Regions from separate parts of the Pontibacillus sp. ALD_SL1 genome, predicted to be linked through region 3. Evidence: predicted binding sites of a transcription regulator. Region 3 holds the regulator's gene; each other region holds the start of a gene.
What was found. The regulator LexA, encoded in region 3, represses DNA repair genes until DNA is damaged. The targets are predictions, from matches to a motif close to CGAACATATGTTCG.
Positions count from the first base shown of each region.

Region 1 (3,287 bases), 290 kb from region 3:
ATTTACCCCGCATCCACAACCTTCTATATCATAATAAAGACGTAAGATAGGATGATCTTCTATTTGTAATAATCGTAATTGTTCTAATGCTTCGTCCATTATTGTTAATTTCATTTTAATACCACCTCTTGTCTCTTTTTATCTTATAAAATCATAACATGTTGAGCAAGAGTTTCGATTGTTCTGTATAAATCGCCTATATCCTCGAGTTAAATTTTGTGCGTACTGTACAAAATACGAATATTTCTTCCCGAAAGAAGGGTATAGCCTATTAAACACATAATTATGATAAGGAAAACAGAAAAAAATTTCAGGAGGAGATAAAGATGATATTGCAAGTGCAAAAACCAATCTTTGCAGAGTCAGCAAGTCTTTTTGTAAATACCATGAGTGAGTACGAAGATACAGTACTACTAAAAAAAGATCATTGGGTAGTGGATGCTAAAAGTCTTCTTGGGGTATTAGCCGTATCCTTACAGCCAGGCCAAACAGTTGAACTCGATATTCAAGGAACTAATGAAGAAGCGATTAAACGATCTCTTATTGAAAAAGACTTATTTAAGGAAGCATAATTAAAAACAAAGTCGCCCAAAGAAGAGTACAAAAATCTATATTTAGCGCTCTTTTTTGGAGCGACTTCTTAATTTTAATTCATAACAGTCGTATTGCCCCGAATACTCACAACAACCCCTTTCTTATTCTGCATAGTGTCCTCCTACAAGCTTACTACGATGCTTTGCAGTTCCAGCCTCGGTGTAGGAAACTGCTCGTAAGAGAGCATCGTTACCATATTTGTTCCGAATTTCATCCATAACGTAACCAAGATCCCTCTTTTTATCACGATCTTGCTCAAATAAACTAAGCTGCATGGCTTCATCTTCTGTAATATTCGAAAGACTTATAGAAATTTTCCGGACTGTCTGATGGGAATAAAACTCGTCAAACAGCTGCATACACACATCATACATTTCCGTCGTAATATTGGTAGGAGAGGTGATGGATTTTGAACGATGAAATCCTCCACCCCCTTCATCTTTACTATATCCGAGTCCAAGACTAATTGTTCGACCGGCTTTACGGTAAGCACGTGCTCTCTTTGCTACTTCTTCACACATTTCTAAGATTACGTAACGCACTTCTTTCGGATCTGGGTAATCTCTCATGAGAATTTGACTTTTCCCGAAGCTGATCTGCCCCTGCATAATCGGTGCCCCAAGCTCAGAGAGATCTACCCCGTTGGCGTGATAATAAAGTTGATTTCCCATTACACCAAACCGTTTCTCAAGTTGCTCTAGAGGAAAGGTAGCAAGCTGCCCGACAGTTGTAATCCCTAATCGATTGAGTCGCTTCTCCATCCGAGATCCAATCCCCCACATTTCACTTAAAGGAGAGACAGGCCACAGCTTTTTCTTTACATCTTCATATCCCCAATGAGCTACTCCCGTTTTCTTCGCTTCTAAATCCAGGCATAGCTTTGAAAGAAGCATGTTTGGGCCAATACCGATCGCACACTGAAGGTGGAACGTTTCGAATAACTCTTTTTGAATCATTCGAGCTACTTCTTTAGCATCCCCCCACAACCGCTCCGTTCCCGTTACGTCTAAAAAACTTTCGTCCACACTGTACGTATGAATGGCTTCTTTTGGTACATATCGATTAAAAAGTCGTGTAATTTCTGTAGAGATATGCAAATAAAGCCTCATCTGAGCAGAGACTAAATGGATTCGTGGATCATCTGGAATTTCAAATAACCGACTTCCTGTTTTAATACCAAAGTCTTTTTTTAGAGCTGGAGAAGCCGCAAGCACCACACTCCCCGGCCGTTTCAAATCAGCCACCACAGCCAGGTGTGTTTTCATCGGATCTAAACCTTTCATAATAGCCGCACAACTGGCATAGAAACTCTTCATATCAACACACAAAATACTACGCTTTGGAAATGATTGATAATCAATCACCGCATTCATACGATACCCTCCTACCACGAAACGAATGTTTGTTCGCATTATCTGTCACCCTTATTATGCGAATGTTTGTTCTCTTTTTCAAGTGGTGATGTTTTCCTTTTTTCGACATCCTCAGGAAAGCGAGTGGTTACCCAGGCCCACCTTACACTCAATTAAAGCAAACAGAAACATTCTATCCTCTTCAACAATCCCGCCGTTTTCTTGATCACCCCACAGACACAGTTCACTCAATAAAAAATCCTCACATGATGTGAGGATTTTATTTCTTCTCGAATTGTTTGCGCATGAGCTTCTCTGTCAGGCCCGGCATGAGTTGATAAAGCTTAGAGCCCGCTTCCATCCATGAGGGAAGGTTGATTTCTCGTTTAGAGGTAAATAAGTGCTTAACTACTTTGTGCGCTACGGTGTCCGGGTCTAACATAAATCGTTCTACAGATTTTTGATAGTTTCCTTCAGGGTCTGCTTGGTCGAAGAAGTTGGTACGCACGGGGCCGAGGTTTACTCCTGTTACATAAACCCCTTTAGACTTTACTTCCAAGCGTAAAGCGTTCGTAAACCCTAACACCGCATGCTTTGAGGCTGCATATCCTGATGCTTTAGGAGTGGACATCTTTCCGGCCTGGGAAGCGATATTTACAATATGACCTCCGTGAGCAATGAAAGAAGGAAGTATTGCTTTTACGCATTGAATCAGACCAAGCACATTAACTTGAAACATTGATTCGTATTGATCAAGCTCTGTCATCTCCACAGATTCAAAAATACCAAATCCAGCATTGTTAATTAATGCATCTACACTTCCTATTGTTTCCTTTATCGCTTGAAATGCTCTATCAATATCTGCTTGGTCCGATAAATCACATGAATCAGCATACCCCATGACTCCTGTATCCTTTTCTATTTGTTCGATCATTTGCTTTAAACGTTCTCCGCGGCGCGCTAGTAAAATAGGAACTCCTCCCTGTTTAGCCACATGCCAAGCTAGACGTTCTCCTATTCCACTTGAGGCGCCAGTAATAATAACTTTCTTGCTGTTTAGCGTGTTTGTCACATGCATCACCTATTTTGCTTCATAATAATAGACTCCATCTTCTAAGTGTACACGAACAAGCCCCCCTTCTTCCAGGAGATCAAGTTGCCCTACAGTTTCAGACATTGTTAAACCAAATTGTTTCTTAATATGCTTTGGAAATAACTGTTTACATACTTGAAATGGAGTAAGAGGACCTCCTTCTAGCATGTGATAGACCTTATTAGAACGGTGCTGTTGCTTATTTAAACGCTCTTTAATAAGCTCCTGAGGGTTAGCGAAAATTGGAC
Region 1 is NZ_CP062974.1:2,079,827-2,083,113, forward strand. Features, by position in the region: gene IMZ31_RS10535 (iron-sulfur cluster biosynthesis family protein) at 1-114, opposite strand, end outside; gene IMZ31_RS10540 (HPr family phosphocarrier protein) at 327-572, shown strand; gene IMZ31_RS10545 (Y-family DNA polymerase) at 696-1,967, opposite strand; gene IMZ31_RS10550 (SDR family NAD(P)-dependent oxidoreductase) at 2,227-3,018, opposite strand; gene IMZ31_RS10555 (MBL fold metallo-hydrolase) at 3,028-3,287, opposite strand, start outside.
Region 1: a site for LexA is predicted at 1,990-2,003, ahead of IMZ31_RS10545 (Y-family DNA polymerase). Genes of this name have one in related genera too.

Region 2 (3,287 bases), 350 kb from region 3:
AAGCTTAAGGTAACGAAAGGAGGAGCGCTGTTATTCGGTGTTCTCCTTTTTTGGATATTACAAAAAATGGGTGTATATAACTAAAGGGGGTATAAAGGCTATGTCTAAAGGTACATGCGTTCGTGTTTAAAATAGCCTTTTTACCTATTGAAATGTGACAACCTATAATGCTATGGATTCAATTATCATGAAAAAGATTGAAAATTCTAACATTAGTAGTATCATTAGGTTAATACTATAGAGAAGGGTGATGATATGGATCAGGTTTATTCATTAGTCGAGCTGTGGGACATCTTTAAGTTGGCGATTTTAGTAAGCTTAGTGGGGGCTTTGATTGGTCATTATAAGAGAAATGCTTGTATTTTACTTCCAATCGTAAGCATTGATTTCAAGTTCAAGGGGTTTGAGGAGTGGAGCCGTTCTTCCCATCGGGGATTGATCAAGGCGCTAATGCTGATCGTTACGATTGCAAATGCGTGTGTTAGCTTCCTATTATTTTTAGTAGGAATTCGGTACGGAGATAATAAGAATACCGACCCAATCTTGTTTGAGCTAGGCGTAATAGGAGATCTAATTATTGGAGTCGGCGCTGGTATTATTGCAAAGAGCACTGTGACATTGACAGGGACTGAAAATCAGCTATCCATTATTGTGACGTCGTTACTTGCAGGTTACGCAGGGTTATCGTACATTCAAAAGTATCAAAAAGAATCTCTTGAAAATGCTTGTATTGATTATGAACAAAAATTAGCCTGTTCAGAAGAGGACCGAAGTCCGCATGTGTACCGTAAGAAAGACTCTTCCGATGAAATTGCGGCAACAAAGGAACCATAAATACTCCACGGAAAGAGGTTTGTTATGAAAGTCCGATTAACTCAAGAAGAGAGAGAGCAACTGGAATCATATTTAAAGGTACTACAAAATCCTTTTGAATCCATTGCGAAGCGCAGGCTTGCGAAAAGTAAGTTTGATATGATTTACAATCGAGCAGCCGCAAGAACAGCGAACACGCTGGGTTCTTGTATAAATAAAGAAAATCAAGCTGCTTGTTCAAACGAAGGGGAAGAAAATCCTTCCAACCTGTAGAGAGGAGAACCAAGCTCCCTATAGTTGGAAGGGTTTTTTTCTGTTTCATTGCTTTACTAAGGCAGATCGTGCCAGACACCCTTTACTATGGTGAAGGGTGTCTGGCACGCGTTTATTCTTTACTGTATTAAAAAGCTTGATGGGAAAGCGGAAGAGAGGTAAATATGTTACAATAAGTGTAGAACGAATGTTCGTTAGAGAGGAGGTGTTCTGGTTTTGTCGAAGTGGTACCCGAAGAATGGAAGAGTCATTTTTCATGTGGATATGAATAGTTTTTATGCATCTGTTGAGATGGCTTACAACCCTGAATTAAAAGGGAAACCTCTTGCAATTGCAGGAAACCCTGAAGAACGGAAGGGAATTGTAGTTACCGCAAGTTACGAAGCTCGGGATAAAGGTGTGAAGACGACGATGCCTTTGTGGCAAGCAAGACGACTTTGTCCCAATATGATTGTTATGCGTCCAAATTTTGAACGTTATCGTAAAGCATCAAGGGAAATGTTCTCTGTTCTTTCCCAAGTCACACCTCTTGTACAGCCTGTTTCGATTGATGAGGGTTATATGGATATAACAGATTGTGCTGATCAGGGCACCCCTCTCGAAATTGCGAAGTGGATTCAAGATACCGTTATGGAACAGCTTGAACTTCCTTGTTCAATAGGAATTGCTCCAAACAAGTTCCTTGCCAAGATGGCTTCTGATATGAAAAAGCCAATGGGAATAACTGTACTTAGGAAGCGTGATATCCCTAGTAAATTGTGGCCAATGCCAGTCCGGGAGATGTACGGTGTTGGAGAGAAAACGGCTGAGAAATTAAATGCCAGTCATATTGAAACAATAGAAGACTTAGCTAAAGCTGATGTTTATGCTTTAAAAGGGAAGCTCGGGATTAACGGAGAACGCCTGCAAAATCGTGCGAACGGAATTGACGATCGTCTAGTTGACCCGGATGCAGTGAGTGAGTTCAAAAGTATTGGCAACTCTCAAACATTGCCCCACGACACAACGGATGATAATGAGATTACGAAATTACTGCGACAGTTATCTCAAAAAGTAGCAGACCGGATGGAGAATAAAGAAGTTGTTTCAAGGAACATTCAGTTAATGATTCGCTATCATGATCGAAAGACGATAACAAGGAGTAAACAACTACCTGAATATATAAGCAAAGTGGAAGAGATCTATCAATATGCAATGAAGCTATGGGAGGACCATTGGAACGGTGAGCCTATAAGACTTATGGGCGTCACAGCGCAAGACCTTAGTGAAAAACAAGATGCGATCATGCAACTTGACTTATTCACATATGAGAATGAAGCGAAAAACGAAAAATTGTATTCTGCTATCGGAGAACTCACTGATAAATATGGTTCCAATCCATTTAAGAAATTAAAAGCCAAACCAAACGCAACCCCCACAACAAGCTTTCAAAAGGACTTTCTTGACGACTTCAAAAAAATAAACCGAACTGACGATAGAACAAACTAGCTCACATCGCTAGTTTGTTTTTTATTGCTTCACAGTAAGAAAGCGTGCCAGACACCCTTTACTTGGTTAAAGGGTGTCTGGCACGCTTTTTTGCTTTAAATAGGTAAAGGGATAAAGGTTTTGAAGTAAAATGATTTATTTAGTTCAAAAAATATTGTCTTCTTTCATATACTGAGGTAAGATGAATTCAGAAGTAGAAATGAAATGATTTTATGTTTATATTTCAAATTTTGAATTGGAGATGAGCGTATGAGTATCGTGCTATCAAATGTGAATAAGATTTATCAAAGTGGTGAAGTAACCGTTCATGCGTTAAAGAATGCGTCTATTGAAATTCCTGACAAACAAATCGTGGCTATACTCGGACCATCAGGTTCTGGTAAATCTACATTGCTCAATGTAATTGGGGGCATTGACCGCCATGATGAAGGGGAAATTACAGTTCATGATTTTAAATTGACGAAAATGAAAGATAAGGAACTAACAGAATATAGAAGGCACTCCCTTGGCTTCATCTTTCAACAGTACAATCTTATGCCAACATTAACAGTTGAAGAAAACATAGAAGTAGGGAGAGAGTTAAGCCAAAATCCTCTCAAGATGAAAGACACTTTAGAGAAGGTTGGCATGTGGGACAAAAAGGATAAGTTCCCCTATCAATTAAGTGGGGGAGAACAACAGCGCGTTGCAATCGCGCGAGCCCTTATAAAAAA
Region 2 is NZ_CP062974.1:2,141,340-2,144,626, reverse strand. Features, by position in the region: gene IMZ31_RS10845 (hypothetical protein) at 256-834, shown strand; gene IMZ31_RS10840 (hypothetical protein) at 859-1,086, shown strand; gene IMZ31_RS10835 (DNA polymerase IV) at 1,303-2,574, shown strand; gene IMZ31_RS10830 (ABC transporter ATP-binding protein) at 2,824-3,287, shown strand, end outside.
Region 2: a site for LexA is predicted at 1,267-1,280, ahead of IMZ31_RS10835 (DNA polymerase IV). Genes of this name have one in related genera too.

Region 3 (3,287 bases):
GTTCTGTTTGATGTGTCATGAATTTGCCCCTTTCAATTTCGCATTACGCGAACTATGTACAGTCTAAATACTATAATGAAATCGTTTAAGTGACAAGCATTCCAAGAAAAAAGAGTCGAAAATTCTTTTTCTTGACTAGTTTAAATTGTGAGTATAAAGCCTTTCTTATGCATAGAACGGTTTTATGATTTGGAATTCCCCCTCAGCCACTTCTTTCTTGCACAGTAGAATAAAGACTTTGTTGAAAGGCTCGGGCCGTTGCGTTTATGAGTGTTTGGGATCGTTCGAAGAAAACTCGACTTCAGAGCCCACCCCACACTGAACTAAAGCTAATGGAAACATTCTCTCAGCTTCAAGTCTTCAAGCTTAGTGCCTTATCCTTGAATAAACCTTTTACAAAAAATAACATCTTTAACCTTTAACAAAGGGAAACAAAAAAACACACGAAGGATATTCGTGTGTTTGGATTAATGCTTTTTATTTCGTGCTTGTTCTTCTTTTAATTTCTCTGGTGTTACGTCATTTCCTTCAGGATCAACAACTTTCATACCTTTTAACTGGCTCTTGAAAGAATTACGAAAGTTTTTTAGATATTCTTGGCGTAGTTTTTGTTGTTCTTTTTGTTCAGTCATGGAAAGACCTTGTTGTTTCGATTTATGAGATAGCTCGTTAATTCGATTTAATTTATCTTGAGAAATCATTTACATGCTCCTTTACTTGTTAAACTCCAAGTAAAAAAGGCAAGGGTCCAAATTAGGATGCTTGCCTTTCTACTTCTTATATCGTAACGCGTTTAGGCGTTGTTTTCAAGTGAAACGAATTCTTTGTACCTTCTATGGACGGTTGCTTTGGATACATTAAACCCCATCCCTCTCAGAGTCGCTGCTATTTCATCGAACGTCAAATTGTTTTGACGTAATCGAACAGCCTCTTCAATTGGGAATTCCTTTCTTTCTCGTCCCTGTGCTAAATGCTGGTTAGAGAGATTTTGAGCTGGATTATAACCATTTTCTACAGCGCGCTTCATACCCCGCTTGATCTTTATATTATGTATTTTCCTCTGATACTCTTCTACAATCCCCACAATTTGCAACACCATTGAATCTGATTCTGACAAAGTGAGCTCTCCTTGATGAGAAACAGAATAAACAGGTACTCCGAGTTTTGTCAGTTGATGAAACAAGGCAATTTTCGTATTCCCCCGACCAAGCCTTGTTTCATCTTGAATGAGTAATAAATCCGCTTCGTTGTTAGAAAGTAATTCTAATACTTCTAGGATGCCGTCTCTTTCAATTTCATATCCACTTGCCTGTTCTTCTATAATTTTATAAATTTCAAATTGGTGTTCAGCCGCTAGTTCTTCTAGTTCAATTCGTTGACGTTTTAATGATGAGACTTGTGCTTCTTTTTCTGTGCTGACGCGACAATAGATGATAGCTTTCATATAATCTCCTTTTTTCTCTATCATATAAGGATATGCCTCATTCCGTAAAGATTAACTTGAAAGCAATCCAATATACATAAAGGCTAAACTGCCTGCAAATAGCAAGAAATACACTACGTCTAGTTTTGATAGATTTTGAAACATATTGATCGCCTCCAGAAAAATAAGAACTTTTGTTCGTGTCTAGTTCATATTATATACGAACATCCGTTCTTGTCAACTCTTTTTACGAACGAATGTTTGTATAACCTTTCCTACCATGGTATAATGACGGTAATAAATGATATGTACGAGGTGTAGAAAATATGACGAAACTATCAAAAAGGCAGGAAGCAATTTTAGATTTCATAAAAAACCGTGTACTAGAGAAAGGGTACCCACCATCCGTAAGAGAAATAGGAGAAGCTGTAGGGCTTGCCTCTAGTTCAACGGTACACGGGCATTTATCCAGGTTAGAGAAAAAAGGATACATTCGTAGAGACCCTACTAAACCTAGAGCAATTGAAGTGCTAGAATTAGAGGAGGAGTCAATAACAACTATCCCTAAAGGAGAAGCAACTTATGCTCCTGTCATTGGTAAAGTAACAGCAGGTATGCCTATTACAGCTATTGAGAATATTGAGGAGTATGTACCTCTTCCAGATACACTTGCAGCTCAAGATGACGATATATTTGTTTTGGTTGTTCAAGGAGAAAGTATGATTGAGGCAGGGATCTTAGACGGAGATATGGTTATTGTTCGCCGCCAGCAAACCGCTCAAAACGGAGATATCGTAGTCGCTATGACAGAAGATGACGAGGCAACCGTTAAGCGTTTCTTCAAAGAGTCGACCCATATTCGACTACAGCCAGAAAATGCAACGATGGACCCGATCATTGTGCAAAATGTAAGTATACTTGGTAAAGTAGTAGGGTTGTATCGCCATATCCACTAATATTAATTATGATTGCTCTCTCCAACCTCACTTTAAAATCATAATTATAAAAAGCATCGAAGTATAATTCGATGCTTTTTTATGAGCAAAAGTTTATTTGTTTTGTAATATGTTAACGTCCAACTTCTAGTAAACATAGAAACCTGATTACCATCACTAATTAAAATAATGCACACATAAAAACCCTCAACACCAATGGCATCGAGGGTTTTCAATCTTAGTAAGTTGATAAATACTGTTCGCGCTCCCATGGGTGAACCTGCGTACGGAACATATCCCATTCAATTTCTTTCGCTTCAATGAAATGTTCAAATAGATGTTCGCCTAGGGCTTTAACCATTGTTTCGTCTTTTTTAAGTAGTTCTAATGCATCAGAAAGCGTTGCTGGAAGGTCTTGAACCCCGTGTTTGACGCGCTCTTCTTTATCCATAACGTAAATGTTGCGATCTACTGGAGTTGGAGCTTTCAATCCGTTTTCTACACCATCAAGTCCAGCAGCTAATAGAACAGCCATAGCTAAATACGGGTTAGCAGAAGGGTCTACACTACGCACCTCAATACGCGTACTAATCCCACGAGAAGCAGGGATACGAATTAGGGGGCTACGGTTCTGACCGGACCATGCTACATAACAAGGTGCTTCATACCCAGGTACTAAACGCTTATAAGAGTTGACCGTTGGGTTCGTAACCGCTGTAAAATTCGTTGCATGCTTCACAATACCAGCGATAAACTGATAAGCTGTCGCACTTAATTGCTGATCGCCTTTTTCGTCGAAGAAGGAATTACCTCCATCTTTAAACAAGGACATATTACAGTGCATTCCTGAACCATTAACACCGAAAAGCGGCTTAGGCATAAACGTCGCGTGTAAACCATGTTTACGAGCAATCGTTTTTACTACCAGT
Region 3 is NZ_CP062974.1:1,792,880-1,796,166, reverse strand. Features, by position in the region: gene tkt (transketolase) at 1-19, opposite strand, end outside; gene IMZ31_RS09005 (DUF896 domain-containing protein) at 468-701, opposite strand; gene IMZ31_RS09000 (YneB family resolvase-like protein) at 794-1,444, opposite strand; gene lexA (transcriptional repressor LexA) at 1,750-2,379, shown strand; gene glnA (type I glutamate--ammonia ligase) at 2,597-3,287, opposite strand, start outside.